Regions from separate parts of the Kitasatospora sp. NPDC088548 genome, predicted to be linked through region 2. Evidence: riboswitches for the same ligand, from Rfam matches in the RefSeq annotation. Region 2 holds a riboswitch; the other holds the start of a gene.

Region 1 (5,701 bases), on a different contig from region 2:
CGGCCGTCGTCCCGGCGGCCGGCCACCGGCTGGACCGGGAGCTGGTCCGGGGGTTCGTCACCGAACGGCTGGGCTCGATGTACGCGCCCGCCGCCGTGCACGTCCTCGACCGGCTGCCGCTGACCGAGGCGGGCAAGCCCGACCGGAAGCTGCTGCGGGCCACGCTCGGCCCGGACCACGGACAACCGGACCAGGGATAAATGGTCGGCGGGTCGAAGGGAGGGCGCGCTAGCATCCGGTGCCGATCAAGGAGAAGGACGTACACATGGGTGAGGACCAGCGGACCGGGACGCGGCTGGAGCTGTCGTACCGACCGACCGCGGAGGATTTCCGGGAGGCGCTGACCGCCCGGGCGAAGATCTCCGCCACGGGCCGGCGGACCCGTTGGCTGCTGACCGTGGCGGCGGTGTGCGCGGTGGTCGGCTCCGTCCTGTCCGTGACGTCGGGCGAGGGCATCAGCTCCTCACTCGTCGTGATGCTCCTCGTCACCCTGCTTCTGCTCGCCCTGCCGTGGCTCCAGGCGCGGCAGTTCCACCGCCTGACGGAGGGCAAGGGGGAGTACCGGGCCGTCGTCGACGACTCCGGCGTCACCGTCAGCACCGAGCAGTCGTCGAGCACCCTCACCTGGCAGGCCGCGCCGCGCTTCGTCGAGACGCCCCGGCTCTTCGTCCTGCTGAGCGGTGACCGGAACGCTTCCTGCCTCACGCTGCTGCCCAAGCGGGGCATCGCCGAGGGCACCGACGTCGACCGGCTCCGCGCCGTCCTGGACCGGCACCTGTCCAGGGCCGGGAAGCCCTAGCTGTTCTGACCCGGGCGGCGGGTGAACGCGACCCGGGTGCGGCGGTCGCCGGTGCGGACGGTGAGGCCGTGTTCCGGCAGGTCGGCCGGGTCGCCGCCGTCGGCGAGCCAGAGGGCGACGGCGGCGCCGAGCAGGAGGGGGTCGAGGTGCGGTGTGGCCGCACCCCAGGGGCGTTCGGCGTGGGCCTCCAGCAGCAGGCCGCCGCGGAGCCGCAGCAGATGGCGGGCCTTGCCGAGAGCGGCCACGGCCACGCCGAGGCCGGGCAGTTGGGCCGCGGTGTCGGCGAGCCAGCGCTCGGCGGGCAGTTCGGCGCGGACTTCGGTACGGGCCATCACCTCGGCGCTGTGACGCAGCGCGAGCGTCGGCTCCTCGGCGCTGACCGCGTAGCTGCCCCGGGCCTCGCGGTGGTCCGGGCCGACCGGGTAGCGCCGCAGGCGGACCTCGGTGCCCCGGCGCTCCCCTTCGACGTCGTACGCCGTCGGGCCGGGCAGGGCCGTGGGCAGCGGGACCGGTCGCGGGTACGGCGGCTGGCGAGGTTCGTCGTCCGGTTCGTCCACCTGCCGCAGATAGGAGTAGAGCAGCGGGCGCAGCAGCCGGGCGGACTGGCCCTGCCGGCCGAGCGAGCGGTCGGTGATCGGGCGCAGCGCGGCCCGGTCCGGCTTCGCCAGGGCCTGTTCCAGCTGGGTGAGCAGGTCGCCGTCGGGGTCGAGCGGCGGCGCGGCCTGGCCGAAGGCGTAGGTGGGGGAGCGGGGGTCGAGTTCGTCGGCGCCGGTGGCGACGAGCAGGGTGTGGCGTTCCAGGGCGGCGCCGTAGAAGGAGACCGAGCCGTGGTCGCCGATCAGGCAGTCGGCCGCGACGAGGGCGGCCTGCCAGCCCTGGTCGGGCGGGACGAGCCGCAGTCCGGACCGTTCGGCGGTGGCGAGCAGCGCCGCGGGGTCGTGCCGGGCCCAGATGTTGGGGTGCAGGACGACGGCGACGGTGTACTCGTCGGCGGGGAGCCGGCCGACCAGACGCAGCGGCAGGTCGGGGTGGCGTCCGAACAGGGAGTGCTCGCTCCAGGTCGAGTTGACGACGACGAGGCGGCGGCCGTCCACGGCGCCCAGCGCGGCGCGGTACCCGTCCCGGCCGTCCAGGCTGCGCAGCATCCGGTCGAAGCACGGGTCGCCGACCACGCGTGCGCGGGGCAGGGCCTCGGGGCAGGAGATCCGCAGCCGGTCGAGCTGCTCCTCGTGGGAGAGGCCGATCACCGCGGGGAACACCCGCCCCCAGTGGGTGAGTTCGCGGCGGGAGAGGCCGGCGGCGGAGACGGTGTCGCCGGTGGACTGGGTGACCAGGCGGTTGTAGCCGGCACCGTGCGGCAGCACGATCAGCGGGGCTTTCAGCCGGGCCATCGAGCGGTGCACCGCGCAGGCGACCGCGAGGTCGAACCGCCGCCGGGTGGCCTCGCGCCAGTCCAGCACGGTGATGCCGGTGAGGCCGGCGAGGAAGCCGTCGAGCCCGGTGGCGAACGCGGAGCCGGGGTTGACGGTGAGGTAGAGGTGGATGCCGTCCTGGCCGCGCAGCAGGGTGAGCACGTCCAGTACCCGGGTGGCGGAGGTGAGGGTGCGGGCGACCGCCAGCACGCGGGCCCTGACGGGCCGGGTGTCCCAGCGGTCGTCATCGGGCCAGGCGCGGGCCTGCGGGCGGAACGGCACACGAAGATCGTACTGAACCGCCCCTGGCCGGGGGCGGTTGTCCGGCTGTCCCCGAGGGACGGTCAGCCGGCGGCCGCGGAGGGCTCGTGGTGCTCGGCGGCGGCACACGAGTCCAGCAGGGGGCGCATGCCGTCGTCCACGAGCCGGTAGCGCACCACGCGGCCGTCCTTGTCGCCGCTGACCACGCCGGCCGTGCGCAGCAGGCGCAGGGCCTGGGAGACGGCCGGGTCACGCATGCCGGTGGCGACCGCGAGGTCGGTGACGGCGAGCGGGCCTGCCCGGTGCAGGGCGAGCAGCAGGGCGAGCCGCCCGGGGTCGGCGAGCAGCGAGAACCGCTCGGCCCAGGACCGGACGTGCGCGGTGTCGCCGATCGCGGCGATGGCCTCGCAGACCCGGTGTCCGTCGATGGTGCGGTGGCCCGCGCGGTCGGCCGGTACGAGATGCATGGCCCCATTCTTGCAGTCCGCGTCCTGTGATTCTGAACACCTGCGCAGGTGCGCAGCCTTGCAAGGGTGTCCCACGGGCCCTACGGTGTTCCCCGCCGTGGTGCTCGGGAATACCGGTGACGGATCCTCAGGGATCCCAGTCCGGAGCGGCCCTCGCCACTGTGATCGGGGGGAGTCGTCCGTACCCACGACGCCACTGGGCGCCTCGCGCGCCTGGGAAGGCGGGTACGGAAGCCCCGTAAGCCAGGAGACCGGCCACGGCATCTCACGAAGCCATTCCACGAGGTGCTGGAGCGTGATCCGAAGATGACCCTGCCCGAAACCGCCACCCCGGCGACACCGCCGGTGTTGCCCACTTTCCGTTGGAAACGCCAGGACACCATCCGCACGGCCGGGCTGATGGGGGTGATCCTGGCCATGCACGTGGCGGCGTTCGGGACGCTCATATTCCTGGTGGCACCGCACGAGTACACGGTCGGCACCCAGGTCTTCGGTGTGGGCCTGGGGATCACCGCCTACACCCTCGGCATGCGGCACGCCTTCGACGCCGACCACATCGCGGTGATCGACAACACCACCCGCAAGCTGATGGCGGACGGCAAGCGGCCGGTCTCCGTGGGCTTCTGGTTCGCGCTCGGGCACTCCTCGATGGTGGTGCTGATGGCCGCCCTGGTGGCGGGCGGGGCGCAGCTGGCCAACACGCTGATGGACGACGACTCCACCACCCACAAGTGGCTGGGCGTGGTCGGCACCACCGCCTCCGGTGCCTTCCTCTACCTGATCGGCGCGCTCAACCTGGCCGCCCTGCTCGGCATCCTGAAGGTGTTCCGGTCGATGCGGGCCGGCCGGTACGACGAGGCTGAGCTGGAGGAGCACCTCAACGCGCGCGGCTTCCTCGCCCGGGTGCTGAACCGGGCGACCCGCTCGATCACCCGGCCCGGCCAGATGTTCCCGGTGGGCATGGTGCTCGGCCTCGGCTTCGACACCGCGACCGAGGTGACCCTGATGGTGATGGCCGGCTCCGGCGCGGCGGCCGGTCTGCCCTGGTACGCGATCATCTGCCTGCCGCTGCTGTTCGCGGCGGGGATGAGCCTGTTCGACACGCTGGACGGGACGTTCATGAATTTCGCGTACCAGTGGGCGTTCGCCAATCCGGTGCGCAAGGTGTACTACAACCTGACCATCACTGGGCTGTCGATCGCGGTGGCGTTCATCATCGGCACCATCGAGCTGGTCGGGGTGCTGCACGAGAAGCTGGACCTCACCGACCCGGTCAGCGGGTGGATCGCCGACCTCTCGCTGGACAACGTCGGCTATGTGATCGTCGGCCTGTTCGTGGTGGTCTGGGTCGCGGCGATCGCCTACTGGCGGCTGGCCGGGGTGGAGCGGCGCTGGTCCCCGCAGACCCAGCACGCGGGTGCCCGGCCGACGCCGGCCGGGGAGGCCGCCGAGACCACGGAGGCCACGGAGGCCAAGGCCTGAGCCGGGCGCGGCCCGGCCCCGGCCCCGGCCCGGTCGGGCCCGCCCGACGGGCGGATCGGGGCGGCGCTCCGTAGGCTCGACGCATGGCTGATGCGTACGCGGGTCGGCGGGAGCGGCTGAGGGAGCACTGCGGTGCGACCGGGGCCGACGCGGCGCTGATCACCAGGCCGGCGAACGTGCGCTATCTGACCGGGTGCGCGCCCTGCGGGGCGACGCTGCTGCTCACCCGGGAGCGGGCGCTGCTGGCGCTGCCGGACGACCTGCCGCCGGACGACACCGGGGAGCACCTGCTCGGCGAGGACCTCACCCAGGTCCCGGTCGCGGCGGGGGAGGACACCGCGCTGGCCGCCGCCGCGGCCGCCGGGCGGCTCGGCGTGGACGACCTGGCGGTGGAGGAGCACGACCTGACGGTCACCCGGCACCGGTCGGTGGCGGGCCTCGCCGAGGGGGTCAGACTGGCGGGCCTCGGACCGGTGGTCGAGCGGCTGCGGGTGGTCAAGGACGAGCACGAGATCGCCGACCTGCGGATCGCCGCCGAGATCGCCGACCAGGCGCTCGGCGAACTGCTGGAGTCGATCCTGGTCGGCCGCACCGAACGGCACCTGGCGATGGAGCTGGAGCGCCGGATGATCGACCACGGTGCGGACCGGGCGGCCTTCCCGGTCTCGGTCGGCACCGGCAGCCACTCCGGCCAGCAGGCCCACCAGCCCACCGACCGCCGGGTGGAGGAGGGCGATTTCCTCACCGTCGTGCTCGGCGCCCAGTACCGGGGCTACGGCGTCTCCACCGCCCGGACCTTCGTGATCGGCGCCGCCCCCGCGCCCTGGCAGGTCGAGCTGCACCGGCTGGTGTTCCGGGCCCAACGGGCCGGACGGGAGGCGCTCGGGCCGGGCGTCGAGCAGTGCGTACCCGACCAGGCGGCCCGGGCGATCCTCCAGGCGGCCGGGCACACCGAGCCCTCCCCGCACCCGGTCGGGCACGGCATCGGGCTGGAGATCCGGGAGGCGCCGCGCCTGGGCCCGTCGGACATGGGTAAACTGGACAGCCGCGTGCCGGTCACCGTCGGCCCGGGAGTCCACCTCCCGGGTAAGGGCGGTGTCCGGATCGAGGACACGCTCGTGGTGCGCCCCCTCGAAGAGGGCGGGCCCGAGCTGCTCACCATCACCACCAAGGAGCTCCTCGCCCTGTGACCCGCGGCCGCCCGGCGGCTGCTGCGGGCGGCAGGACGCAACCCTTGGTTCCTTGACAGCTATATCCAGGAGTTAGTGCGCCCGTGGCTT
Region 2 (5,701 bases):
GCACCGAGACGCCCTCGCGCTCCACGTAGGAGCGGCCCATCGCGGCGGCGTCCAGCAGCAGGTCCACCACGTGGTCCTGGAGCAGGTTGACCTCGTCGATGTAGAGCACGCCCCGGTGCGCCCGCGCCAGCAGCCCCGGCTCGTACGCCTTGACGCCCTCGGCGAGCGCCCGTTCGAGGTCCAGCGAGCCGACGATCCGGTCCTCGGAGACGCCGACCGGCAGCTCGACCAGCTGGGCCGGACGGCCGGAGGCCGTGGCGCCGGCGTGCGCGCCGTCCGGGCACTGCGGGTCGGGCGCGGCCGGGTCGCAGGCGAAGCGGCAGCCGTCGACGGTGGCGATGGACGGCAGCAGGCCGGCCAGCGCGCGCACCATGGTCGACTTGGCGGTGCCCTTCTCGCCGCGCACCAGCACGCCGCCGACGGCCGGGGAGACCGCGTTGAGCAGCAGTCCGAGCCGCAGGTCGGCCATACCGACGATCGCGGTGAAGGGGTAGCGGACGTCACTCATGCCTTGTCGGCCTCCTCAGGCGCTCCGGGCGGCAGGAACGGCAGCGACCCCGCGGCCGGCACCCCGCCCTCGATCAGCTTCCACAGCGCGTCGGTGTCCGCGTGCTCCTCGATCAGGTCCCCCAGCCGGTCCAGCCGGGCCTCGCGCGCCGCGGCGAACGAGGTGTCCGGCGCGGGAACGAACGCCCGGCCAGCCAACTCGGCGGTCTCGCGCAGCAGTTCGCGACGGAACCCGTCGTTCTCCAGTGCGCCGTGCCAGGTCGTGCCCCAGACCGCGCCCACCCGGCAGCCGTCCAGAGCGCGGCCCCGGCCGTCGGAGAAGAAGGGGTCTCCCCCCTCGACGGCCACCACACCGTGATGGATCTCGTACCCCTCGACCCGCTGCCCGTACGCCTCGCCGACCGGACGGCCGAGCACCTTCGCGGCCCCGAACCGGACACGCGTCGGCAGCAGCCCGAGCCCGGCCACCTCGCCGGCCCCGGACTCGACCTCGTCCACGATGCCGCGCGCCAGCATCTGGTAGCCGCCGCAGACACCGAGAACCGGCCGCCCGGCGGCGGCCCGTGCCTTCAGGGCCGGCTCCAGACCACGTTCGCGCAGCCAGGCCAGGTCGGCGACGGTGGCCCGGGTGCCGGGCAGGATCACCAGGTCGGCGTCGGCCAGCTCCTCGGGCCGGGTGGCCCAGCGGACCAGCACCCCGGGCTCCTGCGCCAGCGCGTCCACGTCGGTGAAGTTGGACAGCCTCGGGAAGCGCACCACGGCCACCCGCAGCACGTCCGCGCCGACCGGCCCGCGGCCCTCGGCGCGGTCCACCACGGTGGACAGGTCCAGCGAGTCCTCGGCGTCCAGCCAGAGCCCGGGCAGCATCGGCAGGGTGCCGAGCACCGGGCGGCCGGTCAGCCGGTCCAGCATCTCCAGCCCGGGCGCCAGCAGCCGGGCGTCGCCCCGGAACTTGTTGACGAACCAGCCCGTCACATGGCGCTGGTCCTCGGCGGACAGCAGCGCCAGCGTCCCGTACATGGCGGCGAACACCCCGCCGCGGTCGATGTCCCCGACCACCACCACCGGCAGCCCGGCGGCGGTGGCCAGACCCATGTTGGCGATGTCCCGGTCGCGCAGATTGATCTCGGCGGGCGACCCGGCCCCCTCGCAGACCACCACGTCGTAGCGGCTGCGCAGGTCCGCCAGGCACTCCAGGGCCCGCTCCAGCAGCACCGGCTTGCGCTCGCGGTAGTCCAGCGCGCCCACCTCGGCGACCGGGCGGCCGAGCAGCACGACCTGGCTGCGGCCGTCCGCGCCCGGCTTGAGCAGCACCGGGTTCATCGCCGCCTCGGGCTCCACCCGGGCCGCCTGCGCCTGCATCGCCTGGGCGCGGCCGATCTCGGCGCCGCCGGCGGTGACGAAGGAGTTCAGCGACATGTTCTGCGCCTTGAACGGCGCCACCCGGACACCCTGCCGGGCCAGCCAGCGGCAGATGCCCGCGGTGACCACGGTCTTGCCGGCGTCCGAGGTCGTCCCGGCGACCAGCAGTGCGTTGCTCATGCGCTCCTCCTCTTCTTCCGTCCCAGGACGGTCCGGCTTCCTGTGGCGGCCCGGACCGCCGCGTGCCCGGCGACGGCCGTGCCCAGGGCCAGCAGGCCCACCCGGCGGGAGAGCCGGCAGGCCCGCTCGATGTCCTCCACCGTCACCGGCCGCAGCTCGCCGCCCAGCACCGGCCGGTGCTCCACCCGCTCCCCGTACGCGAGGGTGCCGCCCAGCCGCACGCCGACCGCGCCCGCGAACGCGGACTCGGCCTGGCCCGCGTTGGGGCTCGGGTGCGCGGAGCCGTCCCGGCGCCAGATCCGCCAGGCCGTCCGGGGTTCGGGCGCGGCGGCCACGGTGAGCAGCGCGGTCAGCCGGGCGCCCGGCCAGCCCGCCACGTCGTCCAGCCGGGCCGAGGCCCAGCCGAACCGGGCGTAGCGCGGCGAGCGGTGGCCGACCATCGCGTCCAGCGTGTTGACGGCGCGGAACGCCAGTAGCCCGGGCGTGCCCGCGAGCGCGCCCCAGACCAGGGCGTTCACCACGGCGTCGGCGGTGTTCTCGGCGACCGACTCGACCACCGCGCGGGCGATCTGCTGTTCGTCCAGCGCGCTCGGGTCGCGCCCGCACAGATGCGGCAGCCGTTCCCGGGCCGCCGTCAGATCGCCCGCGGCGAGCGAGCGGCCGATGGTCCTGGCCTCCCGGGTGAGCGAGGTGCCGCCGAGCACCGTCCAGGTCGCGGCGGCGGTCAGCGCGGCGCGGCCGAGCGGCCGCCGGCCCAGGGCGCGTTCGGCGGCCACCGCCCCGGCCGCGACGGTGCCCACGCAGAGCGCGGTGTAGGCGGTGCCGGCGGCGCGGTCGTCGCGCCAGAGCGTCTTCTCCAGCCGGCCCGCCGCGCTGCCGAAGGCGGCCACCGGGTGGCCGCGCCGGGGATCGGCGAAGCGGGCGTCGGCGAGATGTCCCGCGACGGCGCCCAGCGCGAAGGCGGCCGCGCGGGTCAGCGGGCGCACGGCGAAGGGCGGCAGAGGGGGCGGGCGGTCGGGGCAGCCTGCATCGCGTGCGTGTCCTCACTCAGGGTCCGCGCCCTGGATCGACGTACCGGCGGCGAGAGTCTCCTGGCTTCCGGGTCCGACACACCCCCGGAGCCTCCAGCGGCTTCTGACGGCCCGCCGATGGGCCCCTCCTGCCTGTTGGCGGGCAAGGAGGGAATTGATCCGAGCGTGCTCCCCGGTGACAGTGGCGGGACCGCGCCGGACTCGCACCGGCTTCCTCTGCATGCCTCCGTTTGGCTGAAGGATCCCATCACGCGGCCGAACCGGGAGTCAACCAAGGTCACGGAGGGGTTGGTCACACGGCCCGCCCGCGCGCCGCCTCCGCGGGTCGGTGTCGCGGGGGTGCGGAGAGGGCGCGATCGCCCGGCCGCAGGTGGAGGCCGCGGCCCCCGCTGTCCCGTCCGGCGTGACACCCGGTCGGCCCATGCCCGGTGGCCCCGGTCCGGTCCCGCGAGTGGACTGGTGGGTGCCCAGTCCGCGATCAACAGAGCGGGGAGCGATATGCGTTGGGGAACCGCGGCCGCCGTGGCGGCCGCCGCCGTCGGCACCGGGGCCGCCGTACTGCTGGCCGGGCGCAGGGCCGTCCAGCGGATGCTCCACCCGGCGGCCGTTTCCCGGCCGCAGGCGGGCCCCGTCACGGTGCGGAGCCTGGCCGTCGGGCGGGCCACCTTCACCCGCAGCCCGGAGAGCACCCGCCCCGGCCGCTGGGCCGTCGAGTGGGACGAGGGCGGCCACGCGGTGGTCGACGAGATCCTGCACGCCGACGAACAGGGCGTCACCCGCCGACTGGTCCGCGCCGACCGGGGCGCCCTGACGCCCGGCACCGAGGTCCGCTTCACCCCCCGGGTCCACCTCGGCGACCCGACCGGCGCGCTCGGCCTGCCCTACGCCGAGACCGCCGCCGAGGGCGAGCTGGGCGCCCTGCCCGCCTGGCGGCTCGACGGCAAACGCGGCACCTGGGTGATCCTGGTGCACGGCCCGGGCGCCGACCGGCAGCAGACGCTCCCGGTGCTGCCCGTGCTGCACCGTCTCGGTCTGCCCGCCCTCGCCGTCACCTACCGGGGAGACCGGGGCGCGCCGGCCGCGCCGGACGGCCTCGACGACTTCGGCGAGACCGAGTGGCGGGACGTCGAGGCGGCAGTGCGGCTGGCCCTGGACAGCGGCGCCGGCCGGGTCGTGCTGCACGGCTGGTCGCTCGGCGCCACGATGGTGCTGCAGACCGCCGCCCGGTCCGCCTGGACCTCGGCGATCAGCGGCCTGGTACTGGACTCCCCGGTGCTCGACCGGCCGGTCTTCGCCCGCCGGGGCGCCACCCGGGCCGGGTTCGGCCGTACGGCCGCCGGGCCGGGCGCGCTCGCCGCCGAGGGCCGGACCGGGGTGGACCTGGCCGACTTCGCGCGGCTCGCCGAGGGCACCGACCTGCGGGTGCCCACCATGGTGCTGCACAGCCCCGACGACCCGGTGGCGCCCTGGCGGGCCGCCGCCCGGCTCGCCGACCGCCGCTTCGACCTGGTCAGCCTCCAGGCCTTCCCCGGCGCCGACCACGCCGCCCTCTGGAACGCCGACCCCGACCGCTATGAAGAGCTGTTGCGCCGCTGGCTCACGCCGTTGCTCTGACGACGGCTCCGGCCGGCCGTCCGGCAGCTCCCTCCGGCCCGGCCGGCCGACCGCTCTGACCTGGCGTGTTCGCGTCATGCAGATCCGGCCAGGCGGTTTGGCCTCTGTTGCCCGATCTTGTCGACCCGCCGCGACCGCCCTTCCGGAGTCCGTGGCCAACCGGATGTGACAGAAGGCCGGTACAAGGGGAAGACTGCTCGACGTGACGTCTCGGAACCCGCGCGACCGTGATGCCCCGCTCCCGCCGACGATCGGTACCGGTGCGACGGTGACCCGTCTCCCCGGAACGGCCCACCGCCCCGCCGGCATCAGGCCGGGCGCTCCCGGCGTACCCCGCCGACGAGGCCCCGCACCCGCTCCCGGCCGAGGCCGGGTCCCCGTACCGGAGGGCTTCCCGGCCCCCGCCGAGCTCGCTCCGCTGGCCCGTCGGATGCTCGTCGACGCCGTCCGGATCGCCCGCTGGGCCGGCGAACTCTCCGAGGTCGACAAGCGCGGCGAACTGCTCCCCGAGGACGCCCGCGCCGCCGGCCGGGCACTCGCCATGACGGTGGGCGCCGCGGCCCGGGCCTGGGGCCAGGCCCTGCTGGTCGGCCTGGTCGAGGCCAGGGACGGCGGCGCCGCCCCCGGCTGGCGCCTGCACGCCTGGGAGCACGACGACGAGGCCGTGGTCCGCGGCTGGTCGGCGCTGTTCGACGCCTGGACGCTGCTCGCCCCCGTCCCGCCCGCCGCGCTGCGCGGCGTCTTCGCGGTGCTCGCCGGGCAGGCCGTCGACCAGGCGCCGCAGCTGCTCTCCTTCCTGCACCTGGTGGCCGGCCCGGTCGCCGACAGCGAACTGCTGGAGCTGCTGCGCCGGGGCCTGGACGAGCGCCGGGTCGGCGGTGGCGCCGGTGCGCTGGGCCTCTCGCCCATCCCGCACGCCGCCTCCGCCGTGTCCGCCGTCCGCGGCACCTGCCGCGAGCCGCAGATCGACACCCCGGCCGCGCCGTCCGACGTCGCCGCCGTCCTGG

Evidence for each region. A riboswitch is a leader RNA that binds a small molecule or an ion and turns the genes downstream of it on or off. The one in region 2 is predicted to bind cobalamin.
Region 1: another riboswitch for cobalamin. It lies ahead of ACIP82_RS30915 (HoxN/HupN/NixA family nickel/cobalt transporter); the one in region 2 lies ahead of ACIP82_RS16735 (cobalamin biosynthesis protein).

What each region holds. Positions count from the first base shown of each region.
Region 1 covers NZ_JBIVMI010000030.1:87,782-93,482, reverse strand. Annotated here, with positions in the region: gene ACIP82_RS30935 (AMP-binding protein) at 1-200, shown strand, start outside; gene ACIP82_RS30930 (YcxB family protein) at 266-799, shown strand; gene ACIP82_RS30925 (hypothetical protein) at 796-2,493, opposite strand; gene ACIP82_RS30920 (metalloregulator ArsR/SmtB family transcription factor) at 2,556-2,939, opposite strand; cobalamin riboswitch at 3,021-3,214, shown strand; gene ACIP82_RS30915 (HoxN/HupN/NixA family nickel/cobalt transporter) at 3,246-4,421, shown strand; gene ACIP82_RS30910 (aminopeptidase P family protein) at 4,505-5,611, shown strand; gene efp (elongation factor P) at 5,695-5,701, shown strand, end outside.
Region 2 covers NZ_JBIVMI010000011.1:151,183-156,883, forward strand. Annotated here, with positions in the region: gene ACIP82_RS16725 (putative cobaltochelatase) at 1-508, opposite strand, end outside; gene ACIP82_RS16730 (cobyric acid synthase) at 505-2,049, opposite strand; gene ACIP82_RS16735 (cobalamin biosynthesis protein) at 2,046-3,035, opposite strand; cobalamin riboswitch at 3,134-3,298, opposite strand; gene ACIP82_RS16740 (alpha/beta hydrolase family protein) at 3,579-4,694, shown strand; gene ACIP82_RS16745 (hypothetical protein) at 5,125-5,701, shown strand, end outside.